Regions from separate parts of the Micromonospora parva genome, predicted to be linked through region 1. Evidence: riboswitches for the same ligand, from Rfam matches in the RefSeq annotation. Region 1 holds a riboswitch; the other holds the start of a gene.
What was found. A riboswitch is a leader RNA that binds a small molecule or an ion and turns the genes downstream of it on or off. The one in region 1 is predicted to bind thiamine pyrophosphate.
Positions count from the first base shown of each region.

Region 2: linked by a shared signal. The riboswitch ahead of AB0C03_RS30705 (ECF transporter S component) and the one ahead of thiE (thiamine phosphate synthase) in region 1 are both predicted to bind thiamine pyrophosphate.

Region 1 covers NZ_JBEZFX010000003.1:60,277-75,061, reverse strand. Annotated here, with positions in the region: gene truA (tRNA pseudouridine(38-40) synthase TruA) at 1-62, shown strand, start outside; gene AB0C03_RS08765 (hypothetical protein) at 130-1,248, opposite strand; gene AB0C03_RS08760 (class I SAM-dependent methyltransferase) at 1,380-1,985, shown strand; gene AB0C03_RS08755 (ABC-F family ATP-binding cassette domain-containing protein) at 2,027-3,706, shown strand; gene AB0C03_RS08750 (nucleotidyltransferase domain-containing protein) at 3,703-4,503, shown strand; gene AB0C03_RS08745 (aldo/keto reductase) at 4,541-5,503, shown strand; gene AB0C03_RS08740 (hypothetical protein) at 5,930-6,562, opposite strand; gene AB0C03_RS08735 (ThuA domain-containing protein) at 6,634-12,465, opposite strand; TPP riboswitch at 12,778-12,887, shown strand; gene thiE (thiamine phosphate synthase) at 12,882-13,508, shown strand; gene thiO (glycine oxidase ThiO) at 13,502-14,665, shown strand; gene thiS (sulfur carrier protein ThiS) at 14,656-14,785, shown strand, end outside.
Region 2 covers NZ_JBEZFX010000017.1:86,411-101,195, forward strand. Annotated here, with positions in the region: gene AB0C03_RS30640 (hypothetical protein) at 1-92, opposite strand, end outside; gene AB0C03_RS30645 (acyltransferase family protein) at 297-1,427, shown strand; gene AB0C03_RS30650 (DUF4097 family beta strand repeat-containing protein) at 1,414-2,226, opposite strand; gene recO (DNA repair protein RecO) at 2,329-3,195, shown strand; gene AB0C03_RS30660 (isoprenyl transferase) at 3,200-4,012, shown strand; gene AB0C03_RS30665 (hypothetical protein) at 4,084-4,269, shown strand; gene AB0C03_RS30670 (hypothetical protein) at 4,473-4,700, shown strand; gene AB0C03_RS30675 (pirin family protein) at 4,697-5,458, shown strand; gene gnd (NADP-dependent phosphogluconate dehydrogenase) at 5,699-7,141, opposite strand; gene AB0C03_RS30685 (thiamine-binding protein) at 7,331-7,627, opposite strand; gene AB0C03_RS30690 (hypothetical protein) at 7,916-8,356, shown strand; gene AB0C03_RS30695 (energy-coupling factor transporter transmembrane component T family protein) at 8,693-9,493, opposite strand; gene AB0C03_RS30700 (ABC transporter ATP-binding protein) at 9,490-10,920, opposite strand; gene AB0C03_RS30705 (ECF transporter S component) at 11,035-11,622, opposite strand; TPP riboswitch at 11,696-11,800, opposite strand; gene AB0C03_RS30710 (alpha/beta fold hydrolase) at 11,908-12,729, shown strand; gene AB0C03_RS30715 (sugar isomerase domain-containing protein) at 12,759-13,508, shown strand; gene AB0C03_RS30720 (DUF6328 family protein) at 13,628-14,131, shown strand; gene AB0C03_RS30725 (acyl-CoA dehydrogenase family protein) at 14,236-14,785, shown strand, end outside.

The DNA of each region.
Region 1 (14,785 bases):
CGACCGAGTACGCACGCCGCGCCGACCTGACCCGCCGGTTGCGGGTTCCGGTCGAAGGCTGACCGCCCGGACCGCCAATGACGACGGGTGTGCCACCTGTCGGCAGCACACCCGTCATCGGGGAACCGGTCAGTCGCCTGGCAGCTCGCCGTTGCCGCCCTGGCTTCCACTGTTGTCGGTCGGCCCGGCCGTCGGTTGCGCGGCCGTGCCACCGTCGGCGCGCTGTTGCAGCACGCCCCGGCTGAGGTGCAGCTCGATCATGTCGAACAGGATCTCGCGGACCTTGGCGTCACCCGCCTTGACCGCCGCGCCGTCCTTGCGAACCACCAGGGCGTACGCCAGGTAGTGGCCGCGGACCTGCCAGCCGACGCGTGCCGGAGCGCTGGTCAGGACGTCGGTGCCGTCGCCGTCGTCGCCGGTGAGGCCACGGAAACGGCCCTGCCGTTCGTCGAGCAGCTGCCGGAGCCGGTCCCGGGCTCGTTCCGCGCTGACCTTGTCGGTGAGGTTGAACAGGCCGGCGGTGACCAGGTGCCCGTCGTCGGGCGTGCTCAGCGTCGCCCGGACGATCTGGTTGCAGCCGAGCCGGACCAGCAGGTCGGCGACCTCGTCGGTGGCGGCGACGGCACAACTGCCGCTGGACTGGGTCTTGAGCACCCGGTAGCTGGGCTGGCCGTCGGTGAGCTTCAGTTCCTTGCCGGGGAAGAGTTCCTTGGCGGTGAGCGGGGCCTGGTCGGTGTCCCGGGAGTCGAGGGCCACCCGTTCCGGCGTGGCCGACGGCGCGGCGGCGTTCGGCTGGTACGTCGGGTTGCTCTGCGGCTGCTGCTCGTTGCGGTCGATGAGCAGCGCGGCGGCGCCGAGGCCGCAGAGGGCGAGCAGTACCAGGACGGCGGCACCGCCGATCAGTACCTGCCACAGCCGGCCGCCGCCGCGCCGGGCGTTCGGTTCCACCGGGGTCGCCGACGTGTAGATCTGGCTGCGCGGCGGTGCGGGCGGGATGTCGGCACGAGTCGGCGTGGACTGCGGCAGGTCGGCCCGTACCGGCGCGGACTGTGGCGGGTCGGCGCGGGTCGGCGCGGGCGACGACGAGGGCAGCGAGAGCTGGTTCGGCCGGGGCAGCGACGGCGTCGGGAAGCGCGACGGGGACGGCCCGGCCGGCGGGGGCGGGCCGGTGCCGAGCACCGACAGGTCGGACCCGGGCTCCGGGTAATCCTCGAAAGCGTCCTCATCGGACTCGTACCGATACACCATGTCGCCCAGAGTAGGAGCGATTGTCCCTTTAGGGGGTAATTTCAGGGAAATGCGCGCGTGGGCCGGGACAGGTCCGTGGAGAAGGCCGATCGCCCCGGCGGTCCTTCCCGGGCCGGTGCGAGAATTGCCCGGTGACCGGCGACCACTACTTCACCGCTCAGCCCACCAGCGACGCCCCGGCGCGCGAGGTCGAGTTCTCCGTCGCCGACCGCGACTACCGGCTCGCCTCGGCCGGCGGAGTCTTCTCCGCCAGCCGACTCGACCCGGGCACCGCCGTGCTGCTGCGCAAGGCCGAGCTGCCCGCCGCCGACACCGTGGGCGACCTGCTCGACCTCGGTTGCGGGTTCGGGCCGATCAGCTGCGTCCTGGCCGACGTCGCGCCGGCCAGCACCATCTGGGCCGTCGACGTCAATGCCCGGGCCCGCGAGCTGACCGTCGCCAACGCGGCTCGGATCGGCGCCGCCGACCGGGTCCGGGTCAGCGCACCGGACGACGTCCCGGAAGACCTCCGCTTCGCCCAGCTCTGGTCGAACCCGCCCATCCGGATCGGCAAGGACGAGCTGCACGAGCTGTTGCGGCGCTGGCTGCCCCGACTCGCCCCGGACGGTGTCGGCTGGTTGGTCGTCGCCCGACACCTCGGCGGCGACTCGCTGCAACGCTGGCTCACCGAGCAGAGTTGGCAGGTCGAGCGGTACGCCAGCCAGAAGGGCTTCCGGGTGCTGCGCGTCACCCGGTAATTGGATGTACCCCCCGACCCTCACTGGGGCAGGATCCCGGCGTGGGATACGTGGACGTGGCAGCGGTCGGGCACATCCTGCCCGACGGTCGGGAACTCTTCGCCGACGTGTCGTTCCGGGTCGGTGAGGGCAGCAAGGTCGCCCTGGTCGGGCCGAACGGCGCGGGAAAGACGACGCTGCTGAGGATGGTCGCCGGCGACCTGCCGGTGCGCACCGGCGTCGTCGCACGGGCCGGCGGGCTGGGCGTGATGCGCCAGTTCATCGGCATGATCGGCGACGAGTCGAGCCTCGCCGACCTGGCGTTGTCGCTCGCCCCGCCGGCCCTGCGCGACGCCGGCCGGCGACTCGGCGAGACCGAGGCGGCAATGCGGGCGGCCGAGGCCCACGGCACGTTCAGCAACGCCGCGGGCAAGGCCCAACTGGCGTACGCCGATGCGCTCGGCGCCTGGGGCGAGGCCGGCGGGTACGACGCCGAGGTGCTCTTCGACACCGTCGCGACGATCGTGCTCGGTCAGCCGTGGGACGCCGTCCGGGACCGGCCGGTGCGTACCCTCTCCGGCGGCCAGCAGAAGCGCTTCGCGCTGGAGTTGCTGCTGCGCGGCCCGGACGAGGTGCTGCTGCTCGACGAGCCGGACAACTTCCTCGACGTGCCCGGCAAACGCTGGCTGGAGGCGCGACTGCGCGAGTCGACCAAGTCGGTGCTCTACGTCTCGCACGACCGCGAGCTGCTGGCCCAGAGCGCCGACCGGGTGGTCGCCGTCGAGGGTGGCAGTGCCTGGGTGCACCCGGGCGGCTTCGCCAGCTGGCACGAGGCACGGGTGGCCCGGCACGCCCGCCTCGACGAGCTGCGCCGACGGTGGGACGAGGAACACCAGAAGCTGCGTGAGCTGATGCTGATGTACAAGCAGAAGGCCGCGTACAACGACGGGTTGGCCTCGCGCTACCAGGCCGCGCAGACCCGGTTGCGGAAGTTCGAGGAGGCCGGGCCGCCGCCCGTACCCCCGAAGGACCAGGACATCCGGATGCGGCTGGCCGGCGGGCGGACCGGCAAGCGCGCGGTCGTCTGCGAGCAGCTTGAACTCGACGGCCTGACCTACCCCTTCGACCTGGAGATCTGGTACGGCGACCGGGTGGCGGTGCTCGGTGCCAACGGCACCGGCAAGTCGCACTTCCTGCGGCTGCTGGCGCGCGGCGGCACCGACCCCGACCCGGCGAACGGACCGGTCGACGGAGCGGGGGCGCTCGCACCGGTGGCGCACGACGGCGTGGCCCGCCTCGGTGCCCGGGTCCGCCCCGGGCACTTCTCCCAGACCCACGACCGGCCGGAGCTGATGTCGAAGACGCTCGTCGAGATTCTCTGGCGCGGCGACGAACACCGCACCGGGATGGACCGACACGCGGCGATGGGCGTGCTCAGCCGCTACGAGCTGGCCGCGCAGGGCGACCAGCGGTTCGGCACGCTCTCCGGCGGGCAGCAGGCCCGGTTCCTGGTGTTGCTGCTGGAGTTGTCCGGGGCGACCCTGTTGCTGCTCGACGAGCCCACCGACAACCTCGACCTGGCCAGCGCGGAAGCGCTCGAAGCGGGCCTGAACGCGTTCGAGGGGACGGTGATCGCGGTCACCCACGACCGCTGGTTCACCCGCTCCTTCGACCGGTTCGTGCTGTTCCGGGGCGACAGCGAGGTGGTGGAGACCCCGGAACCGGTCTGGGACGTCGGGTGATCCCGGCCGACCTGCCCGACCGGCTGTGCGCCGTGCCGGGCGTGGTCGCCGTGGCGCTCGGCGGCAGCCGGGCACGCGGCGAGCACCGCCCCGACTCCGACTGGGACCTCGGCCTGTACTACCAGGGTGAGCCGGACGTACCGGCGCTGCGGGCGATAGCCGCGACCGTCGCCGACGACCCGGCGGTGGTACTCACCGCACCGGGTGGTTGGGGGCAGTGGGTCGACGGCGGTGGTTGGCTGCGGATCGGCGGGGTCGCCGTGGACTGGATCTACCGGGACCTCGACCGGGTGCGCCGCGTCTGGACGGACTGCCGCGCCGGCCGGTACGAGGTCGGTGTGCAGGCCGGGCACCCCCTCGGGTTCTACTCGTCGGCCTATGTCGGCGAGGTGGCGCTGTGTCAGGTGCTCGCGGACCCGACCGGCCAGCTGACCCGCCTGAAGGAACAGACCCGGGATTACCCGCCCGCGCTGGCCGACGCGCTGGTGGCGGGCGGCTGGGAGGCCGGCTTCCTGCTGGCCGGCGCGGCCAAGGCCAGCGCTCGCGGGGACAGCGGGTACGTCGCGGGCTGCCTGTTCCGGACGATCGGGGTGCTCGCCCAGGTGCTGCACGCCCGGGCGGGCCGGTGGCTGGTCAACGAGAAAGGGATGATCGACGCCGCGGGGCGGCTGCCGGGTGCGCCGCCGGACTTCGCGCGGCGGGCGCACGCGCTGTTGGGAGCCGTCGGTCACGGCCCCGCCGAACTGGCCGCGACCATCGACGCTGCCCGTGAGCTGGTCAGTGAGGTCGTCGGTTGAGCCGCCGCCGAGGTGGCCCGCACCGCGCCGGCATAGGGTGGATCTCGTGACTGACATGACCTATCGCCGGCTGGGCGACTCCGGGCTCGTGGTGTCCGTGGTCGGCATCGGCTGCAACAACTTCGGCCGCAAGCTCGACCTCGACGGCACCCGGGCGGTGGTCGACGCCGCAGTGGACGCCGGCATCACCCTCTTCGACACCGCCGACATCTACGGCGAGCCGCAGGGCGGCTCCGAGGAGCTGCTCGGGCAGGCGCTCAAGGGCCGCCGGGACGACGTGGTGCTGGCCACCAAGTTCGGCATGGACATGAACGGCCTCAACGGGCCGGACTACGGCGCGCGGGGTGCGCGGCGCTACATCGCCCGTGCGGTGGAGGCGTCGCTGCGCCGACTCGGCACCGACCACATCGACCTGTACCAGATGCACGAGCCCGACCCGGGCACCCCGATCGACGAGACCCTGGCCGCCCTGGACGACCTGGTCCGCGACGGCAAGGTGCGTTACCTGGGCAACTCCAACTTCGCCGGCTGGCAGATCGCCGACGCGGACTGGGTCGCCTCGTCCAACGGCCGGTCGCGCTTCATCAGCGCGCAGAACCACTACAGCCTGGTGGAACGCTCGGTGGAGGCCGAGGTGATCCCGGCGTGCGAGCGGTTCGGCCTCGGCATGCTGCCGTTCTTCCCGCTCGCCAACGGCCTGCTCACCGGCAAGTACAAGCGCAGCGAGCAGCCCCCGGCCGGCAGCCGGCTCTCCGGCGGTGGCCGGTACGCCGAGCGGCTCGCCGCCGCCGACTGGGACACCATCGAGGCGATCGAGGCGTACGCGGCCGAGCGGGGTCTGAGCATGCTCCAGGTGGCGATCGGTGGGCTGGCCGCCCAGCCGGCGGTGACCTCGGTGATCGCCGGTGCCACCACGCCCGAGCAGGTACGCGCCAACGCCGCCGCCGGCACCTGGGAGCCCAGCGACGAGGACCTGGCGGCGCTGCGCGCCGTCCTCTGAGCGGCGCGGCCGGGCTCTCGGTGCGGCCTGGCTCTCGGTGCGGCCGGGCTCGGTGCGGTGCGGCCGGCGCGGCGCCTTGATCCACTCGTGTTCCTGGAAGTCGCGGTGACCTGGGGCCGGGGAAGGCGCGGTTTCATGAAAGTCGAGTCGATCATGACCGCGGCCCGGTGACGCCAGCGCGGGCTGGCGGTGACCGACCAATCCGGCTCGGTGGGTGAGATGACGATGGGCCGGGCCGCTGGTTGCGGCCCGGCCCGTTCCGTCGTCAGTGTCGCTCAGTCGGCCGCCCCGGCGAGATCGTCGCGGTCTGTCGGAGCGGCGGCGAGATCGTCGTGGTCTGTCGGTGCGGCGGCGAGATCGTGGTGATCCGTCGGAGCGGCGGCGAGATCGTGGTGATCCGTCGGTGCGGCGGCGAGATCGTCTTCGTCAGTCGGTGCGGCGGCGGCCGAACAGCATGGCCACCCCCATCGCCGCGGCGACGAGGACCAGGCCGGCCGCCGCGAACGGCCACCAGCCGGCGCCCGCCTCGCCTGCCCCGTCCGTTGGCTTGGTCACCGCGACCGGCTCGGGCGCCGGCGGTGACTGCGCCGCCCGGGCCTGCACCGTGGCGGTGGCCTTGCCCGGCAACGGGGCGGGGGAGTTCACCGTCACCTTCCAGGTGCCGGTGGAGAGGACCGGGCCGCTGCTGTAGAAGCCGTGCCCCTCGGGCTGCGGTTCCAACTGCACCGGCCCGACCTTCTGCCCGTCCGGGCCGGTGGCGGTGAGGACCAGCCGCACCACCTGTTCCAGCCGGCGGCCATCGGTGTAGCTGGCCTGGATGGTGACGCCCTGAGCGCCGTCGCCGGCCACCGTGAGCTTGAGCTTGTCGGCCTGCGCCGCCCGGGCCGCCGGAGCGGCTTGCGCCGCTGGGGCGCCCTGCACCACCCGGGCCGCCTGCGCCGCTGGAGCTGCCTGCGCCGCCTGAGCCGCCTGGGCGGCGTGCGCCGCCGGGGCGGCGGCGAACAGGGTCAGGGCCAGTCCGACGGACCCGGCGGCCAACACCTTGCGGATACCCGTCACGGACATCCCCTCCCTACCGATGAGGGAGGCCCCTCCCCGACGCCGCAGCGCCGGGGAGGGGCCTCGTCGGATCAGAGCTGGCGACCGGGTGCCAGCCGGGTGGCGTCGCCACCGAGCCGTCCGGTGCCCTTGACCGAGTCGCCGTCGTTCGCCTTGACCCCGGCCTTGCTGGCCGCGCCGCCGAGCCGAACGATCATGGCGTCGGCGTCCCGGATCAGGACGTCCCGGACCTCCGCCTCGGGCACCAGCGTGGTGTCAGAGGCGAGCGTCCGGAACGCGGTCAGCTGCCGTACGGCCGCCTTGTCGTCGCCGGCCGCCTCGGACGCCCGCACAGCGTCGAGCTTGTTCGACAGTTGCTTGTGCGCCTTGGTCGAGAGCCGCCCCGTCGCCTTGAACCGGTCCAGCAGACTCTGCATGTCCCGGAACGAGGTGGTGACGAAGAACCGGACCGTCGAGGTGGTCTTGTTGCCCGCCTTGTCGGTCGCGGTCACGGTCAGCTCGTGCAGGCCGAGCGACAGGTCGTACATGGCCTGCAGCGTGCCGCTGGCGTACGCCTGGCCGTCGAGCTGGCCGACCACGGTCGCGATGCCCGAGGTCGGGTCAACGGCCTGCCAGGACACCCGAACGTCCTGGCTGTCACCGTAGAGCTGGCCGTCGGCGAGACCGGAGACCAGCAGCGTCGGCTTGGTGCCGTCGATCTTCAAGACCGCCGACTTGAGCGTCTCGGCGTTGCCCGCCTTGTCGGTCGAGCGGTACAGCAGCTCGTGCTGCCCGTCACCGGTCACCTCGACCGGCGTCGTGTACGGCGTCCACGCGCCACCGTCCAACGACCACTCCACCGTCTTGACGCCGGAACCGGCGTCGGTGGAGGCCAGCACGACCGGGATGGTCCCGTTGTGCCAACCGGCGTCGTTCGCCGGAGCGAACGTCGCCGTGGTCACCGGCGCGGTGGCGTCGATCTTGACCGAGACGGTCTTGGTCGCCTCCACGTTGCCGGCCTTGTCCGTCGAACGGAACCGGAGCTCGTGCTCGCCGTCCCCGCTGACCGCCACCGGAGCGGTGTACGCCGTCCAGGTGGTGGCCCCGTCCAGCTGGTACTCGGTGCTGGCGAGCCCGCTACCGCCGGCCTCGTCGGCGCCGGTGAGCGTGATCGTCACCGGTCCGGTGTACCACCCGTCGGTCGGGGTGCCGGAAACCGCCGCGGTGGTCACCGGTGCGGTCTCGTCGGCCACCTCCGTGCTGAGCCGGAAGTAGTCGAACGAGGCGGTCTTCGACGCCGTCTGGTTGGCGCCGAGGGTGAACAGCCCCACCTTCGGGGTGGCACCCACCGCGGTGTTGGTCAACGCCTCCAACGCGGTCCAGGACGTCCCGTCCGCCGAGTACGACGCGGTGAACGTGTTGCCGACGCGCGCCAACCGCAGGTGCCAGACGGCGCTGGTCAGGTTGGTCACCTCCGGCTGCGGGTTCTGCACCGTACCGGCGATCTCGCTGCGGAACTCGATCCGCCGCGTCACCGCCGAGCCGGCCTGGTTGTCCGCGATGAAGTCGAACTTCAGGTAGTTGTCGTCGTCGGCCTGCACGAGCAGACCGGCCTGCTGGTACTGCTCGTTCAGCAGACTGCCGTCGACCTTCGTCTCCAGGGTCCAGTCGCCCGAAGGCGCGGTCTGGAGGATGAAGTTCTTCGGCCCGGTGTTGTCGGTGCCGTAGATGTCACCGTTGGGCACGTCGATCCGCAACGCGCCACCGGTGACCCGGTAACCGGTCGGGTCCTCCCGCAGGATCGCGTCCCACCGGCACTTGTCCAGCGTGCTGCCGTTGAACTCGTCCGAGGGGTCGACCGGCCCGGCCGGGGCGTCCGGCGTCACCTGGAACGAGTCGAAGGCCGCGTCGACAACCGGTGCCTCGGTGCCACCGTTGAGCGCGAAGACCCCGATCCGCGGGTTGGTGATGCCGGCGAGCGCGGCCGAACGGCCGACCGGGGTGAACGTCTGACCGTCGCCCGAAACGGACGCGGTCAGGTTCGTCCCGTCGCTGGTGACCCGCAGGTACACGGTGTCACCCGCCGGTGCGTTGGTGGCGTCGGCAGACTCGTTGCGCGGCGTGCCCGCCGTCTCCCGGATGAACTCCACCCGCCGGCTGCCGTTGTACAGCAGGTCCAGCTTGGCGTAGTTGTCGTCGTCGCCGTACACCAGCAGGCCGGCCTGCTGGTAGTTGGCCGTCACCGGCAGGGTGACCTTGGTGGTCATCTCCCACGCGCCGGTCGGAGCCGCCTGGAGCACCAGGTTGGTGGCGTCGTTGCGTGCGCCGTAGAGGTCACCCACGCCGGTGGGCAGCCGCAGTGCGCCGCCACTGAGCGAGTAGAGCTGGTTCTCCCGGATCACGCTCGTCCAGCGGTCCTTGTCGAGGGTGTTGCCGTTGAAGTCGTCCGAACGCGCCCCGAAGCAGGACGTGTCCGGCGCGTCGACCCGCACCGGCACCGTGGCGTACGACTTGGCGCCCTTGCTGTCGGTCACCGTGAGGGTGGCCGTGAAGGTGCCCGCGCTGGTGTAGGTGTGGCTGGCGTCCAGTGTGGTCGCCGTACCGCCGTCACCGAAGTCCCAGGCGTACGTCAGTGGGGTGTCGCCCTCGGCGTCGGTGGCCGTGCCGTCGAAGGCGACGGTGACCGGTGCGGTGCCGGTGGCCGGGGTGGCCGTGGCACTGACCACCGGCGGCCCGTTCTCGGTGACACCGCGGCCGACGAAGTCCATCCAGTTGACGTTGAACAGCGAACCCGATCCGCCGTTCGGGTCGCGGGCCAGGAAGTACAGCGAGCCGCTCGCGGCGCCGGTAACCGGTGCGCTCACGTCCGTGTACGTCTGCCACGCGCCGGTCGCCGGCACGGTGGCCGTGGCGACCACCGGTCCGTCAACCGCACCGGCGCGAACCTCGATCCGACCGCCAGCGGCGGCGGAGGCGGCCCGGAACCGGATCTCGGTGATGTTGGTCAGGTCCGCCGGGGCGAGCGACCACCAGTCGCCGTCCTCGATGAACCCGATGTTCTGACCGCCGCCGGCGGTGTCGGCGCCGGTTTCCCGCTGCACGCCGGCGTCGCCGCCGCCGGTGCTCACCGGTGCCCGCCCGGTGGCGGTGAAGAACTCGGCCTGCTTGCGCTTGGGCTGCAGCACCTCGATGACCCGACCGGTGAGCGGGCTGGCGCCACCGGCGCCACCGTCGTCGGTGTAGGTGGCCTCGAAGACCGCGAAGACGTTCGCCTCGGCGCCGTGCCCGGAGGCGAGCGACGTCTGGACGGTGCCGGTGCAGCCGGTGTGCTGCTCCAACGGGTGGGCGTGCTCGTCGTGACCCAGGAGCACCTGGAGGTTCACCCGGTCACAGTCGATCTCCCCGTCCTCCGGGTCGGTCACCTTGATCGAGTAGCGGACCTGGTCACCCCACTCGAAGAACCCGCCGTCCGGTGGGAACTCGATGGTCACCGTCGGGGACGTGTTGCCCACGGTGACCGGAACGTTGGCCACCGCGGTACGGCCCTTGGGGTTGGTGACGGTGAGCTGGGCGGTGTAGTTGCCCGCCGTGGCGTACGTGTGGGTCGGGTTCGCCTCGGTGGAGGTCTGCCCGTCGCCGAAGGCCCAGGCGTAGGTGAGCGTGCCACCGTCCGGGTCCCGGGATCCGGCGCTGGAGAAGGTCACCGTCAACGGCGCCGCACCCGAGGTCGGGGTGGCGGACGCCGCAGCGATCGGTGCGCGGTCCCCGGCGGTGTAGTCGATCCGGTAGACGCCCGAGTTGTCGTTGTTGCCGCCGAAGCCGCTGCCCCACTCGATCAGGTACAGCGCGCCGTCGGGGCCGAACTCGAAGTCCATCGGCCGGACCATGGTCATCCCGGTGAGCAGCTGGTTGATGTCCACCAACGACTTGCCGTCGGGGGTCAGCTGCATCGTGTACATCTTGTTCTGGTTCCACTCGCCGAGCAGCGCCTTGCCGTCGTAGTACGCCGGCCACTTGCGCGTCGAGTTGAGGTCGGCGTCGTAGCGGTAGACCGGGCCGCCCATCGGGGCGCCACCGCCGCCGATCTCCGGGTAACGCGCGTCACCGGCGTACCCGTAGTCGACGGTCGCGGGGACGACCGGCGGGAGGTTGGTCAGGCCGGTGTTGTTGGGCGAGTTGTTCACCGGCGCGGCGCAGTCGAACTTCGCGCCGCTCGGGCCGGACGGGAACGTGTAGTCGTTGTAGGCCTCGTTCGTCCCGGTGCAGTACGGCCAGCCGTAGTTGCCGGGGGTCACGATGTTCCACTCGACCAGGCCCCGAGGGCCGCGGTTCGGGTTGTCGGAGTTGGCGTCCGGCCCGTAGTCCGCGACGTACAGCGTGTTGGTCTTCGGGTCGGTGCCGATCCGGAACGGGTTGCGGAAGCCCATCGCGTAGATCTCGGGACGGGTCTTCTCGGTGCCCGGCGCGAACAGGTTGCCGGCCGGAACGGTGTACGTCCCGTCGTCCTCCGGATGGATCCGGATCACCTTGCCGCGCAGGTCGTTCGTGTTGGCCGAGGTGCGCTGCGCGTCGTAGTCCTGGCGGCCGGCCCGCTCGTCGATCGGCGAGTACGAGTTCGACTCGAACGGGTTGGTGTTGTCGCCGGTGGCCAGGTACAGGTTGCCCTCGCCGTCGAAGGTCATGCTGCCGCCGGCGTGGCAGCAGGTGTTGCGCTGGGTGTCGACCCGCAGCACCTGCTTCTCGCTGGCCGGGTCGATGGTGTCACCGGTCACCGTGAAGCGGGACAGCAGGTTGCGGGTGACCCCGTCGTTCGGGGCGTAGTACAGGTACACCCACTTGTTGGTGGCGAAGTCGGGGTCGAGCCGGATGCCGATCAGGCCGTCCTCGTTGCCGGTGAAGACGTCCAGGTCGACGGCGGTGACGGTGTTGCCGGTGTCCGGCTTGATGATCTGCACCCGACCGTCGCGCTCGATGTAGAAGACCCGCCCGTCGGGGGCGATGTCCAGCTCCATCGGGTTGCTGGTGTTGCTGTCCAGGGAGACCTTCTCGAAGTTGGAGGTCTTCGAGGCGCCACAGTCGGCGTCCACCACACCGGCGGCGCTCTGGATGCCGCCGAGCAGGTGGGAGAGGAAGCCGGGCTCGGCGTACGACTCCCGGGTGTGCCCCAGACCGGTGTACCAGGAGCGGCCACCGTCGTAGTCCTGACACCAGGCGACCGGGTGGTCGGCACCCATCGCGCCGGCGCCGGGGGTGTAGCTCTTCTCGTCCAGGCTGGCCAGCACGTGCACGTCCGGCCGCGGGTTGCTCTGGTAGTTGTACCACTCGTCGAAGCGGGACCAGCGGTCCGGCAACTCCGCAGTGGACGGGTGGGCGTGGTCCTCCACCTTGACGGTGGCCGTCTGGTTCTGCGGGTGGTTGGCGAAGTACGCGCCGACCAGGTCGCCGTACCAGGCCCAGCTGTACTCGGTGTCCGACGCGGCGTGGATGCCGACGTAACCACCGCCGGCCTTCACGTAGCGCTCGAACGCCGCCTGCTGCTCGGCGTTGAGCACGTCACCGGTGGTGGAGAGCCAGATCACCGCCTTGTACTTCGCCAGGTTGGCGTCGGTGAATGCGGCGCCGTCCTCGGAGTTGTCAACGGTGAATCCGTTGGCGGCGCCGAGTTGTTGGATGGCGGCGATGCCGGTGGGGATGGAGTCGTGCCGGAAGCCGGCGGTCTTGGAGAAGACGAGGACGGAGTAGGGATCGGCTGCGGCCTTTGGCGCCTTCGGCGCCACCTGGCTGACCGGGGCTGCGGCTTTCGCATCCCGTGGGGGGACCTGGGCGGCCGCCTGGGCGGGCGTGCCGAACAGGGTGGTCGAGGCCATGGCCAGGGAGATCAGGGTTGCGGTGATGGGTACGCGGGCACGACGAGAACGGGACACGCCGCCTCCTGTGTCGTAGTGACAGAGCTCGCGGGAGTCGGCTCGCCGAAGGCCGTCCCTGATGGAGCCGGTGGTGACGCCGTGCCAGGGTGCCCCCACCGACATTTTGTCGAATCGCTGAACAAATTAATTCGGCTGGCTCGATGTCGGGCAAGATGCGGACGGGTAACGGTTCTGCAACGGCGGGCGACATTCCGAACAGGACCGCATGAAGTGCCCCATGGATCTTGATCGTTCTGATGTGGTCCGGCCCGCCGGCCGCCGCCGACCCGGCACCTTGGCAGGCCGGCGGATCTGTCGTACGGTGACACGCAAGTAACCCACGGGAGCCCGGTGTACCGGGCTGAGAGGGGGGCTGACAGCCCCCGACCGTCGAACCTGATCCGGGTAATGCCGGCGCAGGGAGGAGTGTTGCCGTGCCGTCCCTGGGGCGATTGCATCTCATCACCGACACCCGACCCGGGCGTGACCCACTCGCCGTGGTCCGGGCCGCCCTCAGCGCGGCCCGTGCCGAGCTGGTGGTGCAGGTCCGGGTGGAGGATTCCGCCACCGACCGTGAGGCGTACGACCTGGCCCGACGGGTGCTGGCGCTGTGCACCTCGTACGGGGCGTCCTGCCTGGTCAACGACCGGTTGCACGTGGCGCTGGCGGTGGGCGCCGCCGGTGGCCACGTCGGCGCCGACGACCTGCCGGTCGCCGCCGCCCGCCGGGTGCTCGGCCCCACCGGCGTGCTGGGCGCCACCGCCCGCGCGCCGGGCACCGCGGGCGAGGCCGTCGCGGCGGGAGCCAGCTACCTCGGCGTCGGACCGTGCCACACCACCAGCACCAAGACCGGTCTGCCGGATCCCATCGGGCCCTCCGGGGTACGTGCCGTCGTCGACGCCGTCGACGTGCCGGTCATCGCGATCGGTGGAGTGACCGCCGCCCGGGTGCCGGCGCTGCGGGCCGCCGGGGCGTACGGGGTGGCGGTGGTCGGTGCCGTCTCCGCCGCCGCCGACCCGGCACTGGCGACCGCCGCGCTGATCGAGGCCCTGACGTGCTGACCGGCCGGTTCCCGTCAGCGCCGTCGAGCGACCGGGTCCGGCCGGACGTGGCAGTGGTGGGGGCGGGGCCGATCGGGCTCGCGATCGCCTGGCGCTGCGCCGCGCGAGGGCTGCGGGTGGCGGTGCACGATCCCGCACCCGGCTCGGGGGCGTCGTCGGTGGCCGCCGGGATGCTCTCCCCGGTCGCCGAGGCGTACTTCGGCGAACGGCAGCTGACCGCGTTGCTGGTGGCGTCCGCCGAGCGCTGGCCGGCGTTCGCCGCCGAGCTGACCGAGGCGACCGGAGTCGGGATCGGCTACCGGACCGAGGGCACACTGATGGTCGGCCTCACCGGCGACGACCTGGCCGAGGCGCGCCGGCTCTGGGCGTACCAGCAGGGGTTGGGCCTGCCGGTGACGCCGCTGCGCCCCAGCGAGCTGCGCGACCGCGAACCGGCGCTCGCCCCCCGGGTGCGCGGCGGCGCGCTCGCGCCCACCGACCACCAGGTCGACCCCCGGCTGCTGGTGCCGGCGCTGCGCACGGCCGCGCAGCGGGCCGGCGTGGTGCTCGTGCCGCAACCGGTCCGGCAGCTGTCCGATCTGGACGCCGGTGTCACGGTGGTCGCCGCCGGCTGCGGGGCCGCCGCGCTCACCGGCCTGCCGGTGCGGCCGGTGAAGGGTCAGATCCTCCGGCTCCGCGCGCCCGACGGCCTCGCGCCGGGCTTCCGGCACGTGATCCGGGGGTACGCCGACGGCGAGCACGTCTACCTGGTGCCCCGCGCCGACGGCGAGGTGGTGCTCGGCGCGACTGTCGAGGAGCGGTCGGACACCACCGTCACCGCAGGCGCGGTGCAGCGGCTGCTGCGCGCCGGGGTCGACCTGCTGCCCGAACTGGCCGAGTACGACCTGGTCGAGGCCGTCGCCGGGCTGCGCCCGGGCACCCCGGACAACGCGCCGATCCTCGGCCCGCTGCCCGACCGGCCGGACGTGCTGGCCGCCACCGGGCATCACCGGCACGGCATCGTGCTCACCCCGATCACCGCCGACCTGATCGCCGACCTGGTGCTCGGCGGCGGACCCGACCCACTGCTCACGCCCTTGCGGGCGGACCGCTTCGGCCCGACCGGTGCCGTCGTGGGCGGACCCGGACCGACGATGGAGGGAAACCCGTGGAGTTGACGGTGAACGGGGCCGGGCGCAGCGTTCCCGCCGGCGCGTCAGTGGCGGACCTGGTCGGCGACATCGTGCCGCACCCACGGGGGGTGGCGGTCGCGGTCAACGGCGAGGTGGTGCCGCGCA
Region 2 (14,785 bases), on a different contig from region 1:
CGCAGTTCGGCACGCTCGGTGACATCGACCCGGGCGTGGTAACGGCCCGGCGGACCGAGGGTCAGGATCGGGCTGGCCAGTGGTTCAGTCATCGTCCCTCACGGTGGTTGCGGGGCCGGCTGAGCCGCCGGCCCCGCAATCGTCGGTGTTCCGGCAGTTGGATCTCGATTAGCCAGAGGTCATTTCGGTCAGCTGGGTGGAAAGGATCACGTTTGGTCGGGGTGGTGACCGTTTCGCGCGGGCACCGCGCAGGGTAGGGGAGTTACGCCCCGCGTCCCCGACCCAGATGCAGGCTGATGCGCAACCGGTATCTCGATCTGCTCCGTTCCCTGGCCATCGTTCGAGTCGTCGTCTACCACGTCACCGGATGGGCGACCCTCACCCTCGTCTTCCCCGCCATGTCGGTGATGTTCGCGCTGGCCGGCTCGCTGATGGCCGCCTCGCTGACCCGCTCCGGGCCGGCGGCGGTCGGGCGTCGGCTGCGTCGGCTGCTGCCGTCGCTGTGGGTGGTCGCTGTGGTCTTCGTGCCAGCGATGCTGTTCACCGGGCTGCCGGTGAGCCCCCGGGTGCTGCTGTGGCTGTTCCCGGTGGCCGACCCGCCGGCCAACCACTGGGGCGCGCTGGCGCTGAGCGTCATCTGGTACCTGCGCGACTACCTGTGGTTCGTGTTCGCCTCACCGGTCGCGTTCTGGCTGTTCCGGCGTGCCCCGCTGCCGACCCTGCTCGCCCCGTACCTCCTGCTGGTGATGATCGAGGTGGGGATCTACCCGGCGCCGCCGGTGCTGCGCGAGTTCGGGCTCTACTTCGGAGCGTGGCTGCTCGGCTTCGCCCACCACGCCGGGATGCTGCGCCGACTTTCCGGTTGGCTGCTGTACCCGTTGGCGCTTGCTCTCGCCGTGGGCGGCGGTGCCTGGATCGTCGGGCATCCCGGGCCGCGTGGGTACGACCTGAACGACAACCACCTCGGCAACGCCCTCTGGTCGGCCGCATTCATCCTGATCGTGCTGGGTCGGGCACCGGCCGGGCTCTCCTGGCTGAGCCGGAGCCGACTGGCCGAGCGGGCGGTCACCGTGCTCAACCGGCGCGCGCTCACCGTCTACCTCTGGCACATGCCGTTCGTGGTGGCGCTCACTCCACTGGTCGACGTGGTGGGCTGGTCCCACCAGGACCCGGTGGGCCTGGCCATCCGGGTGCTGCTGGTCTTCGCCCTGGTCGGGTTGGTCACACTGGCCGTCGGCTGGGTCGAGGACGTCGCCGCCCGCCGCCGCCCGGAGCTGATCCCCGGTGGCGCGGCGCAGCCCGCCGACGAGGCGGCCCAGCCGGGCGGCGACACGTCGGACGGTGCCGGGACGACCGGCGGTCGAGTGGTGGTGCCGGCGCAGCGGGTGGCCCGGGAGGAGGCCAGCGTCACGCTCAACGCTGGCTGATCGTGAGGTTGCCGCTGTTGGCCGAACCGTCGAGCACCAGGGACGCGGCCGGGTTGTCGGCGACGGTGACGGTCTCGTCGCCGGAGTCGGCGTTGGACCGGACCCGGTAGCTGCCCTGGGGCACCAGCAGCGTGACATCACCGCTGGAGGCGTGCACCCGGGCCGAGGCGGGCTGGTCGAGCTGGACGTCGACGTTGCCGGAGTTGGCCTCGGCGTCGACAGTGCCGGCCAGCCGGCGTGCGGTGATATCCCCGGACGAGGCACGCAACCGTACCGCCGCGGTGGCCTCGCTCACCTCGATGTTGCCCGAGCGGGCCTCCACCCCGACCGCGCCCGACGCGCCGGAGATCCGCACGTCGCCCGAGCTCACCTGCAGCTCCACCGCGCCGACCCGGCTCAGCTCGACGTTGCCGGAGCTGGTCTCGCCCTGCACCGCCACGCCCTCCGGCACCGTCACCTCGTAGGAGATGCTGCACCGCGAGCCGCAGTCGGTGTCCAGCACCAGTTCGGTGCCCTTGATCTCGTACCGGGTGTTGTCCGGTTCACCGCCCTGGTAACGCACCACCCGCTTGATCCGCACCTCGGACGCCGGGCCGGTGCCCCGCACCACCACGTCACCCGAGCCACCGGAGACCCGGACCGTGGTGATCCGGACCGCCTCGGTGTTGTCGTAGTCGAGCCGGCGGAACGACAGGTTGTCGCACCCGGCGAGCACGATGAGGGTGGCGGTGAGTCCCAGCGCGACGGGAGCGGCGACGCGACGCCGGCGGGGGGTGGTGGAGGTCAGGCGCAGTTGCATGAGCAGCACGCTACGGCCGGGCACGACTCGGCCGCATCGGGGTTCATCCGCGCTTGCACCCCGAACCAACCCTGATTTCGCACCCCGAGGGAGAATGGCCCGATGGCCGGGTATCGCCGACAGCTCTACCGCGACGACGCGGTGGTGCTGCGTGTGCAGAAGCTCGGCGAGTCCGACCGGATCATCACCCTGCTCACCCGCCGGCACGGCCGGCTGCGCGCGGTGGCCCGAGGGATCCGCCGCACCACCAGCAAGTTCGGTGCCCGGCTGGAGCCGTTCGGCCACGTCGACCTCCAGCTCGCCGGTGACCCGAAGGGCAACCAGGGCAGCTCGTTGCACACCGTCAGCCAGGTCGAGGGCATCGACCTGTACGGCAAACGGTTCCTGGGTGACTATCCGCGCTACACGGCGGCCAGTGCGATCGCCGAGACCGCGGAGCGGCTGACCCCGGTGGAGCGGGAGCCGTCGCTGCGGCTGTTCCAGCTCACCGTGGGCGCCCTGAAGGCGCTGTCCCGGGGCGAGCACGCCACCACCCTGGTGCTCGACGCGTACCTGCTGCGGGGGATGTCGCTGGCCGGCTGGGCACCGGCGCTGGTCGCCTGCGCGGTCTGTGGCACGCCCGGGCGGCACCGGGCGTTCTCCGTACCGGCCGGTGGTGCGGTCTGTCCGGATTGTCGGCCACCCGGGGCGGCTCATCCCGCGCCGGCCACCATCGATCTGATGTCCGCGCTGACCACCGGCGACTGGGTGATCGCCGACGCCACCGACGCCGCCGTACGTCGGGAGTGCAGTGGGCTGGTCGCGGCTCACCTGCAGTGGCACCTGGAGCGCGCGCTACGCTCGCTGCCGCTGGTCGACCGGGGTCCCTCGGCGGCCGGCGCGGCCTCGCCGCCGGAAGGCACCGGGGCCGTGGTGCTCCGGCCACGTGGCGACGTCGAGGCCGGGGCGGACGGCGCGAACAGGGAGTGACCGAGTGATCCGATCGAAGAAGGCTGGCCGGCGCGAGCCGACCCCGCCGGTGCCACACCCGTCCGGGGCCCGCCCCCCGGCGCTGCCCGCCGAGGCGGTGCCGAGGCACGTGGCGGTGGTGATGGACGGCAACGGCCGCTGGGCCAAGGACCGCGGGCTGCCCCGCACCAAGGGGCACGAGGCGGGGGAGCACAGCCTCTTCGACACCATCGAGGGCGCCATCGAGATGGGCATCCCGTACCTGTCGGCGTACGCGTTCTCCACGGAAAACTGGCGGCGCTCGCCCGACGAGGTCCGGTTCCTGATGGGGTTCAACCGGGACGTGATCCGTCGCCGTCGTGACCAGCTGGTCGACCTCGGTGTCCGGGTGGTGTGGTCGGGCCGGTCCGGGCGGCTGTGGAAGAGCGTCATCTCCGAGCTGCAGACCGCCGAGGAGATGTCCCGCGACAACTCGACGTTGACCTTGCAGTTCTGCGTGAACTACGGCGGGCAGGCCGAGATCGGTGACGCCGCCGCCGCGATCGCGCGGGACGTGGCCGCCGGCCGGCTGGACCCGGCGAAGGTCACCGAGAAGACCGTGGCGAAGTACCTCTACCACCCGGAGGTCCCGGAGGTGGACCTGTTCCTGCGCCCCTCCGGGGAGGAGCGGATCTCCAACTTCCTGCTCTGGCAGACCGCGTACGCCGAGTTGGTCTTCCTGGACACGCTCTGGCCCGACTTCGACCGCCGCCACCTCTGGTACGCGTGCGAGTTGTACGCGCAGCGGGACCGACGCTTCGGCGGCGCGCTGCCCAACCCGGTCGCCCCGGTTATCTGAGCCGACGCGCTTACCCGCACGTCACTCTGGGTATCAGAGTCGTCAGGAGCCACTGACGGAGGTGAACCCACATGATCCAGAAGCGCATTGCCCAGTGGGCGGTGATGGCGATCGCGGTGCCGCTGGCCGCTGCCGGTGCCCGCCGGCTCAGCCACACCCTGGAGGCCCGGCGTGGTCCCTCCGGGGCGACCCGGTTGCTGACGAAGGGTGCGGACCTGATCCGTCCGCAGAAGGCCAAGCGCCGCCGCTTCTTCTGACCAACCCCCAGCTCTCCCCGGCGCCGCCCGCACCCCGTGCGGGCGGCGTCGTCGTGTCCCTCGGTGGCGAGACGACGTTGCCGGCCGACGCGCGGGTGGGCAGCGCGGTGTGCCGAGCCGGGGTGGTGTGCTCGTTTCGGGGTCCTGCGCAAGGGCGGCGGGTAGGGTCCGGAGGTGGTGGGACGACGGCGGCGGGGGGCGAGATGCGGGATCTCCGATTCAAGATGATCATGGCGTTGAACGCCGCCGATCTGGGCGACCCGATCTGTGAGCAGGTGGCCGAGATCTGCGCCGAGATCGCCGAGCAGCACTGCGCCGAGTTCGGCCACACACCGTCGCTGCGCAGCGGTGAGATCGCCGAACTGGCCATCGGTGAGCCGGCCCTGGGCTGGGCGCCGTCGACCCCCGACGCCGGGCAGCGTGCCTGGTGACCGCACCCGCGCCCGCCGTCGACATCCGGCGGGCCGATGATCGCTTCGCCACCCGGATCTCCTGGCTGGACTCCAAGCACTCCTTCTCGTTCTCCCGGCACTACGACCCGGCCAACACCCACCACGGCCTGCTCCTGGTCAACAACGACGACGTGGTCCGGCCGGGGGCCGGCTTCGAGACCCACCCGCACCAGGACATGGAGATCGTGACCTGGGTGCTGCGCGGCTCGCTGGTGCACCAGGACTCGACCGGGCACTCCGGGGTCATCTACCCGGGTCTGGCCCAGCGGATGAGCGCCGGCACGGGCATCCTGCACTCGGAGAAGAACGACGCCTGGCGGCTGAACAACCAGGAGCCGCACAGCGACCCGGTGCACTTCGTGCAGATGTGGGTGCTCCCCGACGAGCAGGGCGTCGACCCCGGCTACGAGCAGCTGGAGATCGAGGACGAGCTGCTGCGCGGCGGTCTGGTGCCGATCGCCTCCGGGATGGACCGCTACGACGGCGCGTCCGCAATCCGCATCCGCAACCGGTACGCGACCCTGCACGCCGCCCGCCTCGCGCCCGGCGACGAGGTCACCATCCCCGACGCGCCCTATGTGCACCTCTACGTGCCCAACGGCACCGTGACGCTGGAGGGCAGCGGCCCGCTCGGCACCGGCGACGCCGCCCGGCTCACCATGACCGGTGGCCGACGGGTCACCGCCGACGAACCGGCCGAGATCCTCGTCTGGGAGATGCACGCCACGGTCGCCTGACCGCCGCCGGCTCGCATCGCCCTCCCACGATCACCCTGGAACATGGATGTAGTGGCCTCCGCCTTCGCGGAGGCCACTACATCATGGATCCAGCACGATCATGCTGGGCGCTGGGCGCTGGGCGCTGGGCGCTGGGCGCTGGGCGCTGGGCGCTGGGCGCTGGGCGCGCGGGGTGCCGGGCGCCCGAGGTGTCGGTCGCGCGGGGTGTCGGTCGCGCGGGGCGCCGGGGTGCTGCGCCGGCTACGCCGGGGACTCGGTGCGGTCGCCGGCCCAGGTGGTGTGGAACGAGCCGTCGCGGTCCACCCGCTGGTAGGTGTGCGCGCCGAAGTTGTCCCGCAGACCCTGGATCAGCGCCGCGGGCAGCCGCTCGGCGCGCAACGCGTCGAAGTACGCCAGCGACGACGAGAACGCGGGCGTCGGCACCCCGGCCCGGGTCGCGTCGCCCACCACCCGTCGCCAGCTCGGCACACCGGCGCTGACCGCCTCGGCGAAGTACGGGGCCACCAGCAGCGTCGGCAGGTCCGGCTGCTCGTCGTACGCCTCGCGGATCCGGTTGAGGAAGCGGGCCCGGATGATGCAGCCGCCCCGCCAGATCGTCGCGGTGCCCCCGAGATCGATGTCCCAGTTGTATTCCTGGCTGCCCGCGCGGATGTGGTCGAAGCCCTGCGCGTACGCGACGATCTTGGAAGCGAGCAGCGCCCGGCGGACGTCCTCGATGAAGGTCTCCCGGTCGGTGACCTGCCACTTCTCACCCGCGTCGGGGAACGCCCGGCGGGCCGCCTCACGCTGGTCGACGTGCCCGGAGAGCGAGCGGGCGAAGGTCGCCTCGGCGATCCCGGTGATCGGGATGCCCAGGTCCAGGGCGCTCTGCACGGTCCACCGACCGGTGCCCTTCTGCTCGGCCCGGTCCTGCACGATGTCCACGAAGGAGCGGCCGGTCGCCGCGTCAGTGTGTGCCAGCACGTCGGCGGTGATCTCGATGAGGAACGACTCCAACTCGCCGTTGTTCCACTCCCGGAAGATCTCCGCGATCTCGGCTGGCGTCGCGTCCAGGCCGGCCCGGAGCAGGTCGTACGCCTCGGCGATGAGCTGCATGTCGGCGTACTCGATGCCGTTGTGCACCATCTTGACGAAGTGCCCGGCGCCGTCCGGCCCGACGTGCATGCAGCACGGCACACCGTCCACCTGGGCGGCGATCTTCTCGAACATCGGCCCGAGCTTCGCGTACGACTCGGCGGAACCGCCCGGCATGATGCTCGGCCCGCGCAGCGCGCCCTCCTCGCCGCCGGAGACGCCAGTGCCGCTGAAGTGCAGCCCCTGCGCCCGCAGAGCCTCCTCACGGCGACGAGTGTCCGCGAAGTGGGCGTTACCGCAGTCGACGATGATGTCGCCCTCGTCGAGCAGTGGCACCAACTCGTCGATCACCGCGTCGGTGGGCGCGCCGGCCTTCACCATCACGATGACAGCGCGGGGCCGCTCCAGCGACGCCACGAAATCGGCCATCGTCTCGCCCGGCACGAACGTGCCCTCGTCGCCGTGCTCGGCGACCAGGCTGCGGGTGCGCTCCGGCGAGCGGTTGTGCACTGCCACCGTGAAGCCGTTGCGAGCCAGGTTGCGGGCCACATTGCGACCCATCACCGCCAGCCCGGTCACCCCGATTTGAGCCCTCGCCTGATCAGCCATCCGTGCCGCCACCTCTCGTCACACCACTATCAGCGTTTGGAAACTTACCGTGATGTGAGCCGATACGGACCAGTGACCGACGTCGCGTTACTGCACGTGATGTGGACGATGACGCTGGCGGTTTCGACGCCCGACGGTGGTCGGCGAGCCGCGCACAGGGAAACCTGTCGTCATTGCCCGCCGCGCGCGTCAGCCTTCGGCGAGACGGGCTTCGGTACGGGCGATCTTCCCGGTGAGCGCGTCGGTGACCCCGGGCCGGACGTCGGCCTTGAGCACCACACTCACCCGGGGTGCCCGCGCGGCGACCACGTCGACCGCTCGCTTCACCACCGCCATCACCTCGTCCCACTCACCCTCGACGGTGGTGAACATGGCATCGGTCCGGTTGGGCAGGCCGGACGCACGGACCACCCGAACCGCCTCAGCGACCAGGTCACCCACCGAATCGTCACCGCCGAGCGGGGTGATCGAGAACGCGATCAGCATGAGCCGATGGTGCCAGGAAAAACGGATGCGCGCCGGTGCGGCGGTGGCTACGGTACGGACATGCGTAACTGACGCCCCACTTCCGAGCCGGCCCGCCGTCCCGCGTCGCGGTCCGTGCGCTCCCGGGCGTCCCGCATCCCCCTCCCGCCGTTCGGCGGCGACGGTCTGCCGACACCGGTGAGCAGTCCCTTCCCCACTCGACCGTCGCGCGACGGCGGTCACCAGCCGATCCGACCGACCGCCGCAGCGCGGGACCGGCCGTGCCGGTCGGCACTGAAGGAGGCCCGGATGCCTGCCAGGCGTAACCCGAAGAAGACCCGTACCCCCAGCACGACGCCGCTCGGCGTCGACCCGGCGGCCGGCCACGGCCCGCTGCCACCCGCCCTGCCGTCCCGCGACCCGTCCCTGCCGGCGGCGCTGGTGGAGCCCGGGTCGCTGGCCGAGCCGCCGGCGCTGGTGGAGCCGGCAGCGCTGGCCAAGCCGGGGGCGCTGGTGGAGTTGGCGCAGCCGGCGGCCGTCCCGGACGAGGTGGTGCTGCCGGTCGATCTGCCGGACGCGGTCGACGTGCCGGTGGTTGTCGACGCGCCGAAGGTGGCAGACCTGCCGAAGTCAACCGGGCGGCCGAAGGCACCGACGGCCGGTCCGCCGCAGGGCGGCGGCAACCGCTCCGGCAGCGGCCGCAGCCAACAGGCCGGCCAAGCCCGCCGCTACGCCTTCCGCCGCAGCTAACCACCCCACCCCACCCCACCCCGCCCCGCCCACCCCACCCAGCCCGACCCGCCCCGCCCCGCCCGCCGATCTTGCACTTTCTGTCCTCGCACAACCGGCATACCGGGATGAAACAACGACAGGAATCGCAAGATCGATGGGGTGCGGCGGGGCCGGGCCGGGCGGGGGTTGCGGCGTGGACGGTGGGTGGTGGGTGGTGACGACAACATCAGGGATGTAGTGGTCTCCGTCGGCAGCGAGGCCACTACATCCCTGATGTTGTGCGGATCTTGCCGCCGGCAGGCGCCAGAGCCGGGCGGCGCCGCGCGGTGAGTGCGCGGCGCGCGGCGGGTGGGGTCAGCTGATCAGGGGGCGGAAGGTGCCTAGGAGGATGCTGGTGGTCAGGGCTGCTGCGGCGAGCATGACGGCCCCGGCGATGAGGAGCGCGTCGGCGCGGGTGAAGTGCTGCCGGCGGGCGACGGTACGGGGGGTGCCGGCGTCGAAGCCACGCGCGTCCATCGCCACGGCCAGCCGGGTGCCTCGACGGATCGCCCCTACCAGCAGGGCGAACGCGGTGGAGGTGAAGAGCCGCAGCTTCGCCACCGGATTGCGTCCCGCGTCGACGCCGCGCGCACGCCGAGCCATGCTGATCATCTGCCACTCCTGGCCGAGCAGCGGCACCAGCCGGAACGCGGCCAGCGCCCCGATGGCGAACCGGGCCGGCGCCTTCGCGTTCTGGATCAACGCGTCGGCCAGGTCGGTGGGGTCGGTGGTCGCGAACACGATCACGCCGGGCAGCGCCACCGCGAACACCCGCAGCACCAGGCCGAGCGCGGTGAGCAGCACGCCGGTGCTCACCAGCACCGGCCCCGCGTCCAGCAGGACCCGACCGGACCGGTCGGCGGCGAACAGCACCAGGGTGACCAGGATGCCGGCGGCGCTGAGCAGCAGGGGCCAGGCCCGTCGGGCCAGTACCCGGTAGCGGATGCCGAACAGCGGCAGCACGGCCAGTTCGAGGGCGATGGCGATCGCCGGGGCGACCGGGTCCAGGGTGGCCAGCAGGATGAACGAGAAGGCGAGTGCGGCGGCGACCTTCGCCACCGGGTTGCGGCGGGCCAACGGCGCGTCCGGCGCGGCGACCGGCTCGATGCTGATCATCGATGGTCGTCCGGGGCGCGGTGCAGGGTGACGGTGCGGTCGGCGAGCGCGGCGACGAAGTCCGCGTCGTGGGTGACGGTGACCACCCCGTGCCCGGCGTCGCGCAGGTCGGCGAAGAGGTCGACCAACTCCCGCCAGGTCCGCCGGTCCTGGCCGAAGGTGGGTTCGTCGCAGATCAACAGGCGGGGCGCGGTGGCCAGGGCGGTCGCCACGCTCAGCCGCCGCGCCTCACCACCGGAGAGGGTGTACGGGTTGGCGGCGGCGAGTCGGGCCAGCCGCAGCCGTTCCAGCAGCCCGGCCACCGTCTCGTTGACCACCGCCTCCGGTTGACCGGTGCGGCGTGGGCCGAGCGCCAGCTCGTCGAAGACGGTGCTGGTGACGAACTGGTGTTCCGGATCCTGGAAGACCGACCCGATCCGCCGGGCCAGCGCGGGCGCCCGCCAGCGGTGCGGGGGAGTGCGGTGGTCCGGGCCGGCCAGTTCGGCGGACGCGGTGACCCGCCCACTGCCCGGCCGGAGCAGACCGCCGAGCAGCAACGCCAGGGTGGACTTGCCGGCACCGTTGGGTCCGCGTACGGCGAGTGCCTCACCGGCGCGTACCGACAGGTTGGTGTCGCCCAGCCGGGGTGGCAGGCCGACCTGGTCGGCGGTGAGCAACAGCTCCCCGGGCCCGGCGGTGGCGGCCCGGGGCGTGATGGGGTGACCGGGCACCCAGACGCCCTCGGCGGCCAGGGCGGCGCCGTGGGCGGCGAAGACCGCCTCGGGGGTGCCGTCCGCGCGGACGCCGCCTCCCGGTTCCAGGACGACCACCCGGTCCACCAGTGGCAACGCCTCGGCGACCCGGTGCTCGACCAGGATCAGCGTGGTGTCGGCGTCCAGCGCGCCGGCCACCGCGTGCCGGACCAGGTCGGCCCCGGCCGGGTCGAGGTTGGCGGTCGGCTCGTCGAGCAGCAGCAGGGCGGGGCGCAGGGCCAGCGCGCCGGCCAGGGCGAGGCGTTGCTGCTCGCCGCCGGAGAGCGCCGCCGTGCGGCGGTCGCGGGGGTACGGGAAGCCGACCCGGTGCAGGGCCTCGTCGACCCGGGGCCAGATCTCGTCGGCAGGTACCCCCCGGTTCTCCAGCCCGAACGCGACGTCGTCGCCGCAGCGGGCCATCACCAGTTGGGTCTCCGGGTCCTGGAAGACGACGCCGACCCGTTCCCGCCCCTTGCGCGGGTCGAGCCCGTCGATCTCGACGGTGCCCTCCTGCTCGCCGGAGTCGTCGGGAAGCAGCCCGGCCAGCGCGCTGAGCAGGGTGCTCTTGCCGGCCCCCGAGGGCCCGAGCAGCAGCACCCGTTCCCCGACCTCGATGCGCAGGTCGACCCCGCGCAGCGCCCAGGCCCGCCGCCCGGCGTGCCGCCACCCGAACCCCCGCAACACCACAGCGCCCACCGAACCCCCTCCCAACCTGTCCAGCCCCGCCTCATCCACGTTGATCAAGAGGTTTGCGTCAGAAAACCGGCTTCTGTTGACGCAAACCTCTTGATCAACGCCATCGGGTGGGGGTTAGACCAGGGCGCGGTCTCGGCCTACCGGGAAGCGGTCCAGGACGCCGGTGTTGGCCAGGGCCCTGGTCAGCAGCCAGCCGCCCGCGCCGGCGATCACGGTGGCGCTGACGACGGTGAGCAGCGCGTACGGGATGCGGTAGTCGGCCAGCGCGTAGTCGACGTTCCAGACGAAGAAGTCGAACAACGCGGCGCTGAGACCGGTCAGCGCGCCGGCGAGCACGGCTGTCGGCAGCCGGAACGACCGGTACCGGAAGGCGGCGAAGGCCAGCTCGGCGCCGATGCCCTGCACGATCCCCTGCGGGATCACGGTGCCGGCCCACTGGCTGCCCAGCAGCGCGGACAGGACCGCGGCCACGGTCTCGCAGTAGAGCGCGGCACCGGGCTTGCGGATGACCAGCCCACCGATCACCGCCGGCATCAACCAGACGCCGTAGAGCAGCGTCTGCGCCGGCGGGAAGAAGGCGAACGCGCCCTCGGTGGCGCTCCAGACCAGGCCCCAGGCCCAGAAGATGACGCCGAAGGCGACCGCGATCACCGAGGCGACCACGATGTCGATGGTGCGCCAACGGTTGGTGGTGTTGTCCATGATTGCTCCCAGTTCAACGAAGAGAACCAGGAGAAGACGCACGCCGCGTCCGGTGGCACCGGACTGCGGCGCGGCTGGAGGTCGACCGAACTCCCTGCGCTGGCATTACCCAGATCAGGTTCGAGGGTCTGCGGGCGTACCCGCACTCTCAGCGCTGTGCGCTCCCCTGTCGGATATGAAGTTGTCTCGGTGACGCTAACACCGACCCGGGTCGTGGGCCCAGCAGGGCATGCGCCTGACCTGCGGGAGCGGCCGGCCCACCGTCTTCTGGGTACGCTTCCGATCATGCGGGTTGATGCACGAGGCCTCACGTTCGACGTGACAGTCGACGGTCCACCGGACGGCGTGCCCGTCCTGCTGCTGCACGGTTTCCCTCAGCACAGCGGTGAGTGGGACGACGTGGTGCCGCGGCTGCACACGGGTGGGCTGCGCACGTACGCGCTGGACCAGCGCGGCTACTCGCCCGGCGCCCGGCCCACTGCGGTGGCCGACTACCGCATCCCCGAACTCGTCGCCGACGTGGTGGCGGTGCTCGACGCGCTGGAGCTGGACGCCGTGCACCTGGTCGGCCACGACTGGGGCGCGGTGGTGGCGTGGGCGGTCGCCGCCCGGCACCCCGACCGGGTGCACACACTGACCGCGGTGTCCGTGCCGCATCCGGCGGCCATGGCGCACGCCCTGAGCACCGACAGCGGACAGAAGGCCCGCTCGTCGTACATGGCGTTGTTCCGCAAGCCGGACAAGGCGGAGAAGGTGCTGCTGGCGTGGCACGCCGCCGCGCTGCGCAAGCTGCTCGGCGGGGTGGGCGACGCGTCCCGGGTGAACAGGTACGCCGACCCGATGCGCGAGCCGGGGGCGCTCACGGCGGCCCTGAACTGGTACCGGGCGATGTCCCGCGCCGACCTGGCCGGCGTCGGCCCGGTCACGGTGCCCACCACGTACGTCTGGAGTGACCGGGACGTCGCCATCGGCCGGACCGCCGCCGAGGCGTGCGCGCCGAACGTCACCGGGGACTACCGCTTCGTGCAGCTGTCCGGGGTGAGTCACTGGATCCCGGACGAGGCGCCGGCCCCACTCGCCGAGGCGATCCTGGCCCGGGCCGGCTAAGTGGCAGGCAATCGAACGACGGAGGACGTATGACGGTGAGTGCCGAGGACTACCTGGCCGTGGTGACCGAGACGATCGGCCGGGTGGCCGCCAGCCAGCGGGAGGCGGTGGGGCGGGCCGCCGACCTGATCGCCGAGGCGGTCCGGGCCGACGGCGTGGTGCACGCGTTCGGCACCGGGCACTCGGAGGCCCTCGCGATGGAGATCGCCGGGCGGGCGGGTGGTCTGGTGCCGACCAACCGGATCGCGCTGCGCGACCTGGTGCTGATCGGCGGCGAGCCGGCCGACCGGCTCGGCCCGCTGCTGGAACGGGACCCGGCCGTCGCGCACCGCCTCTACGAGCTGGCCCCGGTGCGCCCCACCGACGTCTTCGTGCTCGCCTCGAACTCCGGGGTCAACGGCGCGATGGTGGAGTTCGCCACGCTGGTGAAGGAGCACGGTCACGGGCTGGTGGCGATCACCTCGGCGCAGCACTCCGGCCGGATGACGTCCCGGCACCCGTCGGGGCGCAAGCTGAGCGACCTCGCCGACGTGGTGCTCGACAACGGTGCCCCGTACGGCGACGCGACGCTGCCCCTGCCCGGCGGTGGCGCGGTCGGCGCGGTCTCCTCGATCACCGCGGCGTTGCTGGCCCAGCAGGTGACGGTGGAGGTCGTGGCGCGGTTGCTGGCGGCGGGGCAGCGGCCCCCGGTCTACCTGTCGGCGAACATCCCCGACGGCGACGCGCACAACAACGAGCTGGAAGCCCGGTACGCGGGCCGCATCCGACGCGGGTCCTGACGTTGCCACGCGATGAACGGCCGATGTCGTGAACCTGTTTCGCGCTCGGCCGGGTGGGGCATTGGCGTTGCTGCCGGCGGCCGGGACCGCCGGCAGTAGCGTCTCACCGGAGGTAGCGCGTGTCCAAGGAGACCGAGAAGCAGCGTTGGCAGCGCAACTTCGCCGACCTGCTGCAGGAGTTGCGGGTCGCTCAGACTGGCGTTCAGATCCTCTTCGCCTTCCTGCTCACCCTGCCGTTCAGTAACGGGTTCACCAGGACCAGCGAGTTCCAACGCGACGTGTACATCGTGGCGTTGCTCGCGGCGGCCGCCGCCACCGCGATGATCATCTCGCCGGTGGCGTTCCACCGGGCGCTCTTCCGGCAGGGGCGTAAGCCCGAACTGGTGCGGTTCGCCCACCGGATGGCCACCGGCGGTCTCGCCTTCATGCTGATCGCGATGGTCAGCGCCGTCCTGCTGATCACCGACTTCGTGTTGGACCGGCCGATCGCCTTCCTGCTCAGCGCCCTGACCGGGCTGTGGTTCCTCACGTTCTGGATGATCCTGCCGTTCGCCCGGCGCAACTGGGGTGAGGACGACATCGACGACGATGACGACGACCCGGACACGATCGACGGCCGCTGACCGCACCGATCCGCACGCAGCGCTACCCCCGGGTAACAACCGGGGGTAGCGTGACGGTAGTCGCACACGTCGACGCAGCCGCACCGAACTTCGAGGGGGCAGCCGTGACCACGACGCAGAACGGCCGACCGGCACCGGACGGCCCCGACTCCGAAGCCACCGCCCAGGCCGCGGCGCCACTGCCCGCGGAAGCCGGACAGGTCTCCGAGAAGGAGGCCCGGCAGGTCGCCGAAGCCGCCCGAGAGTCCACCTGGGACCGACCCAGCTTCGGCAAGGAGTTGTTCCTCGGCCGCTTCCGGCTCGACCTGATCGACCCGTGGCCCCGATCCGACCCGGACGACGTGGCCCGGGCGGAGGAGTTCCTTGGTCGGTTCCGCGCCTTCCTGGCCTCCGAGGTGGACGGCGCCGCCATCGAACGGGACGGCTCCATACCCGACTCGGTGTTCCACGGCCTGGCTGACCTCGGCGCGTTCGGCATGAAGATCGACCGGAAGTACGGCGGGCTCGGGCTGAGCAACCTGCACTACTGCCGGGCGCTCATGCTGGCCGGCTCGGTCAGCCCGGCCATCGGCGCGCTGCTCTCGGCCCACCAGTCGATCGGTGTGCCACAGCCACTGAAGATGTTCGGCACCGCCGAGCAGAAGCAGCGCTTCC